DNA from 3 places in the Alicyclobacillus sp. SO9 genome. Region 3 is predicted to be linked to each of the others. Evidence: riboswitches for the same ligand, from Rfam matches in the RefSeq annotation. Region 3 holds a riboswitch; each other region holds the start of a gene.
The links. Region 3 has a riboswitch for cyclic di-GMP ahead of GI364_RS01040 (methyl-accepting chemotaxis protein). Riboswitches for the same ligand answer to the same signal wherever they lie in the genome.
Positions count from the first base shown of each region.

Region 1: it holds a riboswitch for cyclic di-GMP, as region 3 does, so the genes downstream of both, GI364_RS25410 (YgiT-type zinc finger protein) here and GI364_RS01040 (methyl-accepting chemotaxis protein) in region 3, are expected to answer to the same signal.
Region 2: it holds a riboswitch for cyclic di-GMP, as region 3 does, so the genes downstream of both, GI364_RS05545 (FapA family protein) here and GI364_RS01040 (methyl-accepting chemotaxis protein) in region 3, are expected to answer to the same signal.

Region 1 covers NZ_CP066339.1:3,064,658-3,069,077, reverse strand. Annotated here, with positions in the region: gene GI364_RS14425 (thymidine kinase) at 1-15, opposite strand, end outside; gene GI364_RS14420 (trypsin-like peptidase domain-containing protein) at 126-914, opposite strand; gene GI364_RS14415 (GGDEF domain-containing protein) at 999-1,952, opposite strand; gene GI364_RS25410 (YgiT-type zinc finger protein) at 2,076-2,243, opposite strand; cyclic di-GMP riboswitch class I at 2,318-2,402, opposite strand; gene GI364_RS14405 (D-alanyl-D-alanine carboxypeptidase family protein) at 2,542-3,729, shown strand; gene GI364_RS14400 (hypothetical protein) at 3,797-4,027, opposite strand; gene GI364_RS25145 (hypothetical protein) at 4,024-4,158, opposite strand; gene GI364_RS14395 (MaoC/PaaZ C-terminal domain-containing protein) at 4,155-4,420, opposite strand, start outside.
Region 2 covers NZ_CP066339.1:1,243,717-1,248,136, reverse strand. Annotated here, with positions in the region: gene GI364_RS05550 (TolB family protein) at 1-632, opposite strand, end outside; gene GI364_RS05545 (FapA family protein) at 721-2,589, opposite strand; cyclic di-GMP riboswitch class I at 2,674-2,764, opposite strand; gene GI364_RS05540 (CLC_0170 family protein) at 2,946-3,170, opposite strand; gene GI364_RS05535 (Ger(x)C family spore germination protein) at 3,186-4,420, opposite strand, start outside.
Region 3 covers NZ_CP066339.1:245,118-249,537, reverse strand. Annotated here, with positions in the region: gene GI364_RS01050 (ABC transporter ATP-binding protein) at 1-516, opposite strand, end outside; gene GI364_RS01045 (metallophosphoesterase) at 1,040-1,900, opposite strand; cyclic di-GMP riboswitch class I at 2,037-2,126, shown strand; gene GI364_RS01040 (methyl-accepting chemotaxis protein) at 2,233-3,993, shown strand; gene GI364_RS01035 (MFS transporter) at 4,278-4,420, opposite strand, start outside.

The DNA of each region.
Region 1 (4,420 bases), 2.4 Mb from region 3:
ATAAAGCTTGGACACGTGCTCTTCTCTCCCTTAGTGGCGTGTTTCATGTTTCTTTGTATTTCGCAACTAATGTTACCACAACCTATTAGGAAAGTAAGAGAAGTGGAGGAGGACAAGTCCCTCTCTCAATGTATGTTCCACTGTCTCAGGTATTTAACGGGAATCATGCTAACTGTCTTGTGATTGTTACCTTGTCTCACGTCCACAATACCAACAACTCTGCCTGAATGATTCAACACAGGAGCGCCGGACAAACCGGCAGCCTGCGAAGGATCCATGTTATTCATAGCGTACACAAGAGGCGGTCGAGGTTCCATTGAAACAAAGTGAGGAAGCCCGGTACGGGTCATCAGAGAGTAGAGGGAGTTGCTGCGGGGGAATCCCAGAACTAAACGATGACTTCCTGGAGCATTTACTCCGGAGGCTGTGGATAGGGTTGCAAATGGGGTTGAAGGCTGGCCAATCACTTTTAAAAGTGCGAGATCTGTCCGTTCATTTGCCTTAACCACTTTCGCTCGGTACCATACTTTGTCAGATAGATTGTGTCCATTTAGATATGGATAGATAGTAATAGTATAATGCTTATCGCTCAGCACGTGATAGCAAGTTATGATATAGCCGCCTTTTGTAACCCAGCCAGTCCCATTAGAATCTGTACCGGGAACTCCCATCCCGTTGGTATACGTCTTGATTTTCACGACTGCATCGGCAGTTCTTTTACGCACCTGCGCCCATGAGTAGCCCGACGGTTTGACAGTTAACATCTGATATGGTTTTTGGCTGTGATGACTCTGCACCGTCAGATGTGTTGTTACTATCGTAATAAGCCCTCCAACAACCATAATCATCAGCCAGCGGTAAAAAGAAACGATATAGCGTTGTAATTGGCTGTTCTCCTTTAGTGGAAGCTTCATTACCAGCCCTCTCTATCAGCCCTTTGTGAGTCCCTATTGACTTATCCGTCGTTGTGTTAACAAGGTTATGTCATTAGGTTGTTGCTAGGTCGTGTCGAGGGCTTTTCCTTTGTAAAGTCGCTTGTCAGCAATTCTAAAACATGATGACCAGTCGGTTCCATCTTTGTTCCATACTGCACAACCAACACTGACACTGTAGTCTCTATGAGAAAACAGGGCAGTTACTTCACGAGCAACACAATCGGCACTGTCATCATCATGGAGTGAGTGTAGAGCAAATACAAACTCGTCGCCGCCAAAGCGAGCGCACATGCCATTGCTGCCAATATGTTTCTTTAGAACGGATGCGACTTCCTGGAGCACGGCGTCCCCTTTGATATGACCGTGGTTGTCATTAATGGCTTTAAAGTTGTTGACATCTAATATACCAATGAGTAATGAACTATCCACCATTTTAGTGCCGACCAGTTCGTGAAACCGCTCTTCAAAACCCCGTCGATTCAGCAGTCCAGTCAAGGGTTCATGTTGGCTGTGAAACTCGGCGATGCGACGCAATGACAGCATTTCAAGAACGAACGACACGTAAGTAGAGCACAGTGACATGAGATTTTCGTCTGTCTTGGCGGACGGAGACTTTTGGCCAACGACGATATCGCCTGCGATGTGTCCTTTCACAATAAGCGGCCAGGACCCTACAAACTCAATTTGTGAGTCAGACCAAACAGACCTCCACGGGTCTGGTAACTGATGCGTGGGTCTCCATCCTTCTCGGAAGTGGCAATTTACCTCCTTGATCCAGGCATTTTCTTCAAGTACAGAGCTCAACTCTGCTGCCGAGTACTTGAGCCCCCAGGGATGATATATCTGAGGATTCGGGGTATTGCCTTCAAGGATAAATTGCTTTTTATAGACAAACAGTCCTGCGTCAAGACCGAAGGTTTGCTGAAAAAACTCGGCGACGAGTTTAAACAGTGTACGTCCGCGATTTGCGGACGCCCAGTGTCGGGATTGTTCGATGAGGTCTCTTAGCCGGTCCAACCTTTCAGCCCCTTTTTCCAACCCTTTCGCTACAGTCGAAAAAGTACGGTTTTCAAAGTGAAGGTGCTTGGCGTGAGAGTCGATGACGAACACAATCACTGCATGGAAGTGAGAATCTGCCTTTTAATCTGCCCGAGTGTTTCTTATGGCTTGTTTCTCACTACACCGCTTACATATTCCGAGCGGATAATCAGTCTTCCTTATTCGTTTATACCCAGTTGAAAATATTCTAGACATACTTCTACTGAAATTGAGCTCTTTACAGATGATGCACCACGATTGTTGGTCCATTATACCCCTTTCTCACGCATGCCACTGAAAAAAGAGTGCATCCGTCATAGGATACACTCATACCACGTCCGTTTGACGGCAACCCGGCGAGCTTAGCCAACGGCCGTAGCCCCGTGGTTTTGTGTCCCGTCCTTTCGGAACGGTTTACCTTTGAAACTGATTGTGTAATTTTAGTGTACCATTTTTGCAATAGGTATACTATGATTCAAGACATGCGATTTTGACTCTCGCGATGCTATGACATGACATATGCTTAGCCAAGGTATGAAAAGAACAGACAGGAGTAATGATAAGGCACATGAGAAGATGGTTAGTTTTGCTACTGCTGGCTGTTATTTTGCTGGCAACGTTTAAAGTGAGTTTGCCTGTTCGCGCTGGCACTCTAGAGCAAAATGTACATTCAGAGAAGATTGATTGGAAACAAAAGAAACCAAAACCTGTCCTTGTAGAGGGAGAATATGCGCTGGGCGTACCAAGTCTCGGAGGCGTATTCATGAAATCCAGCAATCAGGCATCTGCGCCCATTGCAAGTCTAACAAAAATGATGACGGCAGTCCTTGTTATCGAAGCTCATCCTTTAGGGAAGAACCAATCGGGTCCGTCAATTCACTTCAATCAGAGGGATGTGCAAATTCTACACAGTGATATCGCGAATGGAGATTCGGTTGTTCAAATTAAAAATGGGGAAACAATGACAGAACGACAGGCATTAGAAGCCCTTTTGATACCGTCCGGAGACAATATTGCAACGAAACTAGCACAGTGGGTGAGCGGCAGCGTGCCCAAGTTTGTTGCCAAAATGAATTCAACGGCGGAGAGTTGGGGCATGATTCACACGCACTATGCAGATACGAGTGGTGTGGATCCAAAGACGATAAGTGATGCACAAGACCAATGGCTTATGGCCGCAAAGTTCATGACATTTCCGGTCTTGAGAGAGATAGTGTCCCAGAAGAGTGCTAGTGTGCCCGTGGCAGGGACTGTATACAATTACAATATGTTGTTGGGGACGGACGGAATTGTTGGAATTAAAACAGGAAATACATCTCAAGCAGGAGGAAACCTTGCGGCTGCACAACGTTTGAGTCAAAACCACAAGTCTATACTTTTAATTAGTGTCATTCTTGGTCAAAGGTCTTCACCGCCACTGGCGAAGGTTTTCAAAGTCACTCCTAAACTCCTTCACATAGCTAAGGCAAACTTAATCAGCAAAACCCTTGTCCGCAAGGGCCAACGCGTTGGGAACATCACCTTTCCATGGGGCCAACGCATTGTGCTTGTGGCGGAACAAAGCCTAACAATCAGTGTCGTTCCGGGTGAGCATATTTCACAAACGCTCAAACTAGAGACCGACTACAGACACTTACACCAAGGTGTCACAGCAGGTCAACTTACTGTGAAGACTCCAAATAACAGCTACCTAGTCAAAGTAATGCCGGAGTCAACTTATAAAGACCCTGGCTTGTTGTGGAGAATCCTGCATTAATTGCATTAATTACATTGATTGTATTGATACCTTAACGATAGCCACAGTGCAGGGAGGTTTACCCCTGCTATTTAATGAATAATGTAATTTGGGGTGAATGAGGGTTTGCCCACAAGTTAATCACTCGGTGTGGCTCGTCGGGTTCCTCTGTGAATTGAATGTACAGTTGTCCTGATGTGTAGGCATGTCGGATGTCTATCAATTCTGACTCATCTAGTCCTGATAGTTCAATGCTTCTTCCCATTCCTGGCAGACAGACCGGGTTGAGGTACTGGTTGGAAATTGTTAGTGTTTTCATACCGCGTTTTTCCTTCTTTCGTGTCTGTATGTAGCGTCTATCCTGACTTCCTTAGCAGTAACTTCCTTAGCAGTAACTTCCTTAGCAGTAACTTCCTTAGCAGTAACTTCTTTAGCAGTAACGCCTGTCATAATCGGCTCTTCAAATAGGCACGTGCTTGGGTGCTAAGGACATTTGTTCCATGCTGGTTTACAGCGTCAAATCGCAGTACAAGAAGCCCCCGCTGTTTTTTATCAAATGGCGTTGCCTCAACGACAGTTACAGTAGTATCTAGGATATCACCCGGTCGGACTGGGGCTGACCATTGCACAAAATCAAGTCCTTTGCCTCCAATAATTTCTGTACCAAATCGATTTGTTTTAATCCATTCGCTCCATATGACGCTCAGTGTAT
Region 2 (4,420 bases), 1.0 Mb from region 3:
GAAACTTGATAAACTTTGGCTCGCGTCCAACCGTCAGGAAGCACATGGGCTGGTGCTGAGATGATGAATCCAAGTCCGTTCGGTGCCCAGGCAAAACTCTGTATCCCCGCGGCAACTCTATGCACACTCGACCGGGGTGCAACATTGACAGAACTCAACACACCCTTGTGTGCGAAAGCCAACTGGTGACCCTTCGGTCCCCATTTAAATGTGATTGTGTCAGGAAATAAATAACGCGTCACCATTTGCGTGTGTCCGGTTGCCGCGTTCACTACCTGCAGGTACACAAAATCCTGCTTTCCGTGGGGCCCTTTGGACTTTCCCGTGACAGCAACAAAATGACCGTCTGGGGACCACTTTGGGGAGCTCAAAATGCCTAATTGCAGAACTCTACGTTCGCCGTTTTCATCCCGCAGCCAAAGCTGCCCCTGACGTACGAAGGCAATTTTCCCGCGTACTTGTGCCTGTGCTCGTCCTTCACTGTCTGTAGGTGCCTTATCTGGTTGTATAGATTTCTTGTCTGGTTGCGTAGATTCCTGATTCGCCGCAAAGGAAATCGGATGAATGAGTACGGCAAGCAGCGAACTCACAAACAGTATTCCGCCAAATAGAGAGAGGACCAATCGTCTCATCGTTTGCACCTGCCCTTTGGGTTGTCTTATTACGGTGCCTCTCTCTGCAAATGGATATACGCAACCAGTTGGCGTCTTTGATGGAAGGTTAGTCTTGTCTTTTATCCGTAAATGTGATGTGGGATTCTTGTGTCAGGTTTCGGTTGACATTTCCGCCGACTTCTAACAAAGTGTTGGGGTGTCTCGTTTCCACTTGAATTATTCCGCTTCGAGAAGTGACAGAAGCCCTCGTCTCTGTACCTGAAGGAGAGCCTAGTTCTCTCACGGATATTGCATCAACGGCCTTCAGCCCGCCGCCTCGCGCAAATCCTGCAACATGAATGCTCTTCCCGCTGTCGATATGGCTTGCGTATGTTCCCCGTCCCACAATGGACACCGGTCCTGTAGCATCCACAGTGCTAGAAGTAAGTGCATTGATTTCCACGCTGGCAGCATCTGCGTGCAAGTGTTCTTCAAGGTACTCTTCATAGGCTTGAAGTTGGTTCAGAAGTTGAATTCCCTTTTCCAGCGTAAGCTCCTTTAGTCGAGGTCCAATCCAATCGGTCTGGATTAAACGAATGCAAGGTTCCAAATGCTTTCCAAGACTGTGCTGGCTTGTCTTTGCATACTGCTCCACGAGCGTCGACAGATGCCTCGGTAAAGCAACGTGGTACTTATCCAGTACAGCAGACGGCAAAACTTGTAATTGGGTTGATGCTTCGTTTCCAAGCTTTTCGCGCGCATCGTCCAGAACCCGGCTGACATCTTTCAAATATCGTTCCAGTCGTTCCACGGTTTCCTTAACGACGGTCAGTGTCTGGGATGCCATATCCTTTGCCCAACCGGCATAGACTTTTGTCTTGACACAGTGTCCACCAATCAAAATGCCGTTTTCACCGACTAATACAGAACCATAGACACCGCCTTGCACTTGAATCATGCCTGTAGCCTTGATCAGGCTCCCATCCTCTACGTCGCCGTAAACTTTCACATCTCCGTCAAATACAATCTGTCCATCCTTTGCTGTTAACCGATTCATCTCCACTGTCGGAACAACGTCAATGATTCGGGCGGTAAACACAAGCCGGCCTGCACGAGCCGCTAAAATCGTATTGTCATTGCGAATAACGCCGGGTCCGAGTTCAGGAGGTTTCTGTCTTGGCCTGGGTTTAGGTGAAACTTCGCGTCCAAAAATGTCCGTACCAGTGTGAGGAGGAACAGGAGCATCAACAACGCCAACTGCAGTCCCTGATTGTACCGCCTGCAGTTTCATCCGACGGTGAAGCGGATCTACATAATCCGGGTCTGGGAGTGGAATCTCCCTGAACTCTTCAGGTTTGCTAGGATAGGCTTCCAGTCCCCGCAGCACAACGCGTTCTACGCTGTCTGTGGCTAAAGCAAGTTCTGAAAGTGCGCTTCTGTCAACTTCACCTTTGTACTCACTTTGCTCCAGGATGTTCAACAAGTCAGCCTCGGTGGGTGGAGCAGCCGAAATTTCAACTTCATTCCACTCCAACGATAGTTTATTTTCAGGAGGAGAGTCTTCCGGCTGGTATAAGATGCCCGGTTGTAAATCAATTGACATAATTAACTCCATATTTCCAGATGCAGGAATAAGACGTATTTCACAGTGAGGGTCAATCTGAATTGGCGTGAGTGTGACTTGTTCACTGCCAGACAACTCATATAATCCGGACTCCATTGTAGTTCCATCAATCGTGACAGAAATCCGAGGGTCTTCAGGTATGAACAAAGAAGCTTTCACTCCGTTTTCGTGGGGTGCCGCGACAAAGACCTCGCCGTCCAAAATCGAGACAGTTCCGTCGACAGTTCCGTCAACAGTAAGATGAGTTCGCCGTTGTCTCGCTGCATCAATAACGCCTTGACTTGCAACATTCGCCTCGTCATGAAAAGAAGTTGTTGTCTTCAATCCCGCTTTCTCTTCTTTACTCTTTCTCCCAAATCGTCCTTTTAGCATGTAAGTCACCTTTCCTGGAACCCCGGTTTAGTTGCCCACACCCCTATTTACAAAAAAACCATCCAGTGTCGGATGGTTTCGCAGACGAGCAGCTGGCTGGCTTGGCGATACAAATCGCGGTAGCCCCTTGTAGCTTTGCGTTGCCGACGTTTCCGACGGTTTGCCTTGATTCGATGGCATCATTTTCTAATGTAAAAAATATAATAAATAGTCTAAACTAATTACTCAAAAGCAGATCAGATTGAATACTCTGAAATAAATCTACCACTTTGATTCCACTCATAAATAGGTTACCTTATTGTGGCAAAGTACACAATGACAGATATTTGAACAAACTATAGATAATGAACTGAAGTTTATAGCCACAACATTTGGTGGTACATCCAATTCAGAACGAACAATCCGAGTCCAATAGCGATATTGCCCCACCCAAGCCGCCGTGCCCATATCCGCTCTCTTGCTAATCTCAGGTGCCTGTACAACTGAACTTCAACGAGAGAAAGATACAAACCAGTGAAAAGGAACAAAAATGCAGCCAAGACAGGATAAAGTTGGGTGAAATCAAAGGTTATAAAACTCATGGCGTCCGCCTTTCATTAGACTTTCATGCCGCTGCGATGGGTTTGAAATGTAGCGACCACATTGATATTCAAGTCTGCGTACAGTTTTCTCCAATCCGTTTTGTGGTGAACGTGTTGTCTCCAGTATCCTGGCTCATAGGCTCTGACGTACTCCCCAAATCCAAAAATGTCGGTATGATAAACTTTCGTTTTATCAATAATTTTTTTCATATGGATTTCAGACCAGTTTGCCATTTCATTTTCTAGTCTCGTTCTAAAAACATGATTTTGCAGGTCAACTCTGTTGCGAGATTTTTCTTCCACATTCCCGTCTACATGGACATAGACTGTGACAACCGGTTTCCCCTTAACCATTTTCACTTTAATGCGATGGGCTCTCGCGAAAGAGGTCCAGACAACATAATCTCCTTTTGAACCCATGGGAACCATAATGGTCGTGTGGGTGGAACGAGACCCATCAAGCTGTTCATAGGATGTAACCTCAGATGGATTCAGCGTGTATTTCATTTTGCCGTCGCAAAAAGCGGCAATTCCTGCAACTTTGACTTGCTTCCCTGTCACTTCTAAGTAAGGCAGAATTGGCTCGCGACCCCACATTGTCTCTTTGCTTTCAAAACTACCGAGAAAGTCATGAGGCAGTTTTCCAAGGCGTATGGCACTTTGCATCGTCGACAGCAAGTACAAAGTCGGAACTCGCTCTAAAGGCGGCGCCGTCTTCATCAGTGTGGCTGCTTTGCCTTTACTGACAGTCAGCCACGCTGTGCGGCGAATTTGCGGATTTCTACGCAAATAATCCAGATATGGTTTTGTCCCAATGTCTTTCGCAACTTCCTCGGAAATTGTAATGATGCGCAAGTGTCCCAAAAAAATCCGCTCTCCCAGATGCTGCTGCAGTTCCTGCATGGCGTCTCCAAGTGAGGTACCAGTGGCCTTCACAACCCAGACAGAAGTCGCCGGATTGCTGCCACCTCCACCCCCGCCGTCACCGCCCCCCGGTCCCAATGGAATTCTGCCCGGAACAGCAACTTGTGCCGTCACACTGATTTTTTGTTTCTCTTGTAATTGATTGTATAATTTTGGATCACTCAAGGTTGCCTTACTATCGTGAGCCATGCTGGTTTCATTGTTTGAATCTGCAGATTGTGCCTCGTCAACGGCTAGTCCTAATATGATGGCACGCTGTTCGAGTTCAACCCGGTCCCAGCAGCCAGAGACAAAAGGTGTCGTCAACAGAACCGCGAGAACTGCAA
Region 3 (4,420 bases):
CATTACCCGTTGGCGCATGCCGCCGGAAAGTTCATGAGGATAAGATTGCAAAATTTGTTCAGGCCTGGCGATTCCTACTTTTTTCAACATCTCTAGGGAATGCTTAAAAGCTTCTTTTGGGGACATATCCTTGTGCAAGAGAAGAATCTCTGAAATCTGAGCGCCAACTTTATACACTGGGTTCAACGAAGTCATAGGCTCTTGGAAAATCATACTGATTTCATCGCCCCGAATGCTCCGTATCTCCTTATCTCCCAGTGTCAGTAGGTTTTTCCCGTTGTACTGGACACTTCCAGTGACACGTGCTGATTTGGTTAGTAATCGAATTAGTGCAAGTGATGTAACACTTTTTCCACATCCAGATTCACCGACAAGTCCTAAGGTTTCCCCTTCTTTAATATCTAGTGATAAATCCCGAACCGCAGGAAAATAAGTGCCGTTTAGATTGAATTCGACATTTAACGAGTCCACACTGAGTACGGACAAACTGTTCACCCCTGTTTTCTTTGCTGACATCTTTGCTGACATAGATCTGAATCATGCATATATGAATCAAAATTTGATTCTACCGCTTCTTACGATATGACTTATTCAGCCAAGAATACTATGGAATATAGTATTTGTAGAGGATTATAGCCACCCAATTTACGCATATTATACTATACTTTAAACAAATAAAAGCAAGTACCTCTAAGGAACTTCAAAATCCTCTCGAAAATCGCACCGTCACTATTTTGTAAGCGTTTTCTCTGTGATGCACTATAAAAACTATGCCTACCCTAGTTCAGCTTCCCGCCCCTGTCAAAACACTCCATGGTGATGCTACTACAATATGCCCTTTCTTCGCAAACATGAAATAAAAGTTGCCAATGAACTGCAACAAGCCAAGCGGCCCTCAAAGGGCGACGAACAGACTTGTCTCACCTGCCTACGAAGGAATTTTACTATATAGACTGTGTTTATGTAAATATCAGAATTCTAACTAACATAAGAATAATGCTGGAAATTTGTACGTTCTGTGGATCACCCTCCCTCCAGTTTAAACGAAATGCAAAGTGATTTCACTTCGGACAAACAAACGTGCATTGAAACCGGACTGCCCCGCTCCCTTGGAGATATAGTACCTTCCATACGAAGTGCTGTGAACGCCTTTATAGATTCCCTGTGCTGTTAATGACCCCATCGGTTGAAGCGCAAACAAGAGGGGTACATTAAATTGTTTGCCATGCAGATGACCGCTGATGAGGACATCGTATGGATAATCTATCGAGAGAACAATATTTGGATCGTGTGTAATGACGAAGCACCTGCGGTTCCTCCAACTCTGTGGGTCTTGGTGAACATGCTCCTGCACTGTAACCGAAGATTGGTGAATGTCTGTCCGGTTTTGCTGCTTAGTCCGCTGCTTCTGAACTTCAAAGAAAGCGGCATCGATATCGGAGTTCTCTGTGCAAAAATCATCAATACCAACCAAGTCGAACTCTGGTAGTGAGACACTTTCGTTTCGCAGAACCGTAATTCCGTGTTCCTTCATCAGTTCGAGAAGCGGGATTATGTCGTGCAAGAGATAATCGTGGTTCCCAAACACGGCGTAAGTCGGAATTCGATAGAACGCCATTTTCTTTAGAAACAGGCTCAGTTTACCCATTGCTTTGAGAGAATCGAGATAATCGCCGGTCAGAAACACATAGTCAGGCTGCTCCTGTGCAAGGACTTGGAGAATCTTTTCTGTCACTCGGTTACGTTCAATGTGAAGGTCGCTGATTTGCAGAATCTTCGTATTTGGATGGCGTGTCCATGTTACGCGCTCCACTTTCAACCACTGGGTAGGAAGAATGAAAAGCAAATCAATGCTAATGACGACGAGGGCGACTGCGACAGCTATCCACAGTACAGTCATTCGTGTACCTCCTTGATGGGATTTCTCTGCGGTGCCAGAACAGTACCCACAAACATGATTATATGAGGTTTTGATGGAGAAAAGAAACGGTTGACAAGGTCAATGAATTCCGACATGATGTCATGTGGACAATTTTATGTGCAAAGGGCATACCAGTGGAAACATTGGGGCGCAAAGCCACAGGGTCTACGGGTCAACTTCGACCTATGACAGCCTGGCCGCCACAGTGTCAAAAGTGCGCCTGCTCCGGGCGTTTTTTTATTGTTTTTTGATTGTCCTTTGACTGGTTTTTTGCCACTTGCTACATCACAGAATGGGGGAAATCAAAGGTGATGCACAGACTTAAAGTGCTGTTTCAAATCAGGTCACTGCGACAAAAGCTGATTGGCTTTTCGCTCATCCTGCTGATTGTACCAAGCCTTGTTACTGGTTTGATTGGCTGGAGGGTTGCCACAAATCAACTGAATGTTCAGAGCAAGGCGGCGCTAAAATCCGAAGTCAACCTTGTCAACGGAACCATTAAAGAATTAAACAAAGAGGTTCAAGCCGGGGACTTGACACTGCCCACAGCACAAACAGAAGTGAAACGAATGATTCTGGGAAAGAAAGAAGCAAACGGCCATCGTCCAATTAATCATAATTATGACTTGGGGAAAAACGGATATTTCTTCATTGTCAACAATCAAGGTGTTGAAGTGGCTCACCCCTCCATTGAGGGAACAAGCATCTGGAGCGCAAAGACACCGGACGGCGTCATGATTGGACAGAAAATTGTCAAAGTGGGACAGTCAGGCGGTGGATTCATTCAATACATATGGCCGCTTCCCAACTCCAAGAAGGACGCCAAGAAAATTGTATATGTTGCCAAGGATCCGGCTGGCTGGGGCTGGAATGTCGCAGCGGGATCGTATGAAAGTGACTACAATTCAGGAGCGAACTCGATACTAAGATACATCCTTATTACCCTTGGCATCTCAATTATTGCCGGCATTCTCCTTACCGTTCTCATGGCGTACAGCATTACAAAACCGATTCTTGCCGTTGAAAGACAGGTCCGGAAAGTTGCTGGAGGGGATTTGACGGTTGAGCCTCTGGTAGTGAAGAACAGAGATGAAACCAGCCGACTTGCAAATGGTATTAACAGCATGACAGAAAATCTAAAGAACCTGATTTCCCACATTACCCAGACTACACAGCAGGTTGCTGCCTCTGCTGAAGAACTATCTGCCAGTTCCGAGGAAAGCGGGCGTGCGACGGAACAGATTACGGCTACTATCCAACAGGCTGCAGACGGTGCTCAGACACAGTCCGAGAGCGTGGAACAAGGCAAACAGTCGATTGTCCAGATGGTGCAGGGTGTAGAACAAATTGCGGGCACAGCCAACACCGTGTCTGCAACGGCTTTAACGGCGAAGGACAAGACCGTTTCAGGCAACGTGTCTGTTCAAACTGCGGTGCGGAAAATGCAGGATATCAGTACAACCGTCGGTGAATTGGCAGGTGTCATTGAACAATTGGGATCGAAGTCCGACGAAATTGATGAAATGCTGACCGCTATCTCCAACATTTCCAGGCAAACGAATCTACTCGCACTGAATGCTGCGATTGAAGCTGCCAGAGCGGGCGAAAGCGGGCGCGGGTTTGCGGTCGTGGCCGACGAAGTCCGCAAGCTGGCGGAACAATCAGCCCACTCTGCAGAACAAATCGCGACATTGATTTCCCAAATTCACGAAGGAACAACACAAGCCGTGTCTGCAACGCAATCGACGACAGAGCGAGTCTCTGAAGGATTGGACGCCGTTAATACGGCAGGACGTTCCTTTGAAGAGATTCAGGAGTCCGTACAATCTGTCAGCAGTCAAATTCAGAGTGTGTCGACAGCAGCCAAACAGCTCAACTCAGGGACAGAAGAATTAATAAAGGCGACTCAGGCTGTAACACGAATCTCCGAAGAAACTGCTGCTGGAATGCAAACCGTCTCCGCCTCGGCCGAGGAACAACTCGCTGCTACGGAAGAGATTACGGCCTCTGCAGCTTCCCTCACAACGATGGCCGAACAGTTGCAGGAAATGGTCAACAAATTCCGCGTGTAGGAGCCTTGACCCGGCTTTAGCTCCCCTCCGAAACAAGTCCAAAACTCCAGGTTGCTAGAAGGCACCTGGAGTTTTTCGATTGAACATGTGTTTGGTAGGTTGCGGCGTCCTGGCATTAAAATACTTATGCGGTAGAATCGTCGAATGCCGAATCAGCGGCTATGGACTCACAATCGCTTTTGGCTAAACACCGCGGAAGACCTTTCATGAGGTAATACGTGAGTAGTGAACTGCTCGCAACGCAGATAAGGGATATGACAAGACAGATACATCATGAAATAGGCTTATTTAGAAGAATTCGTCCGAACAACCAAACCAACAAGTCCTACAAACGCAAAGAGTAGGAATGACGTGGTATAGGAGAAGGCAGCGATGGAAAGGCCGGCCAAAGCCGTACCGACGGTCTGACCTATTCCTAAAAGTAAAA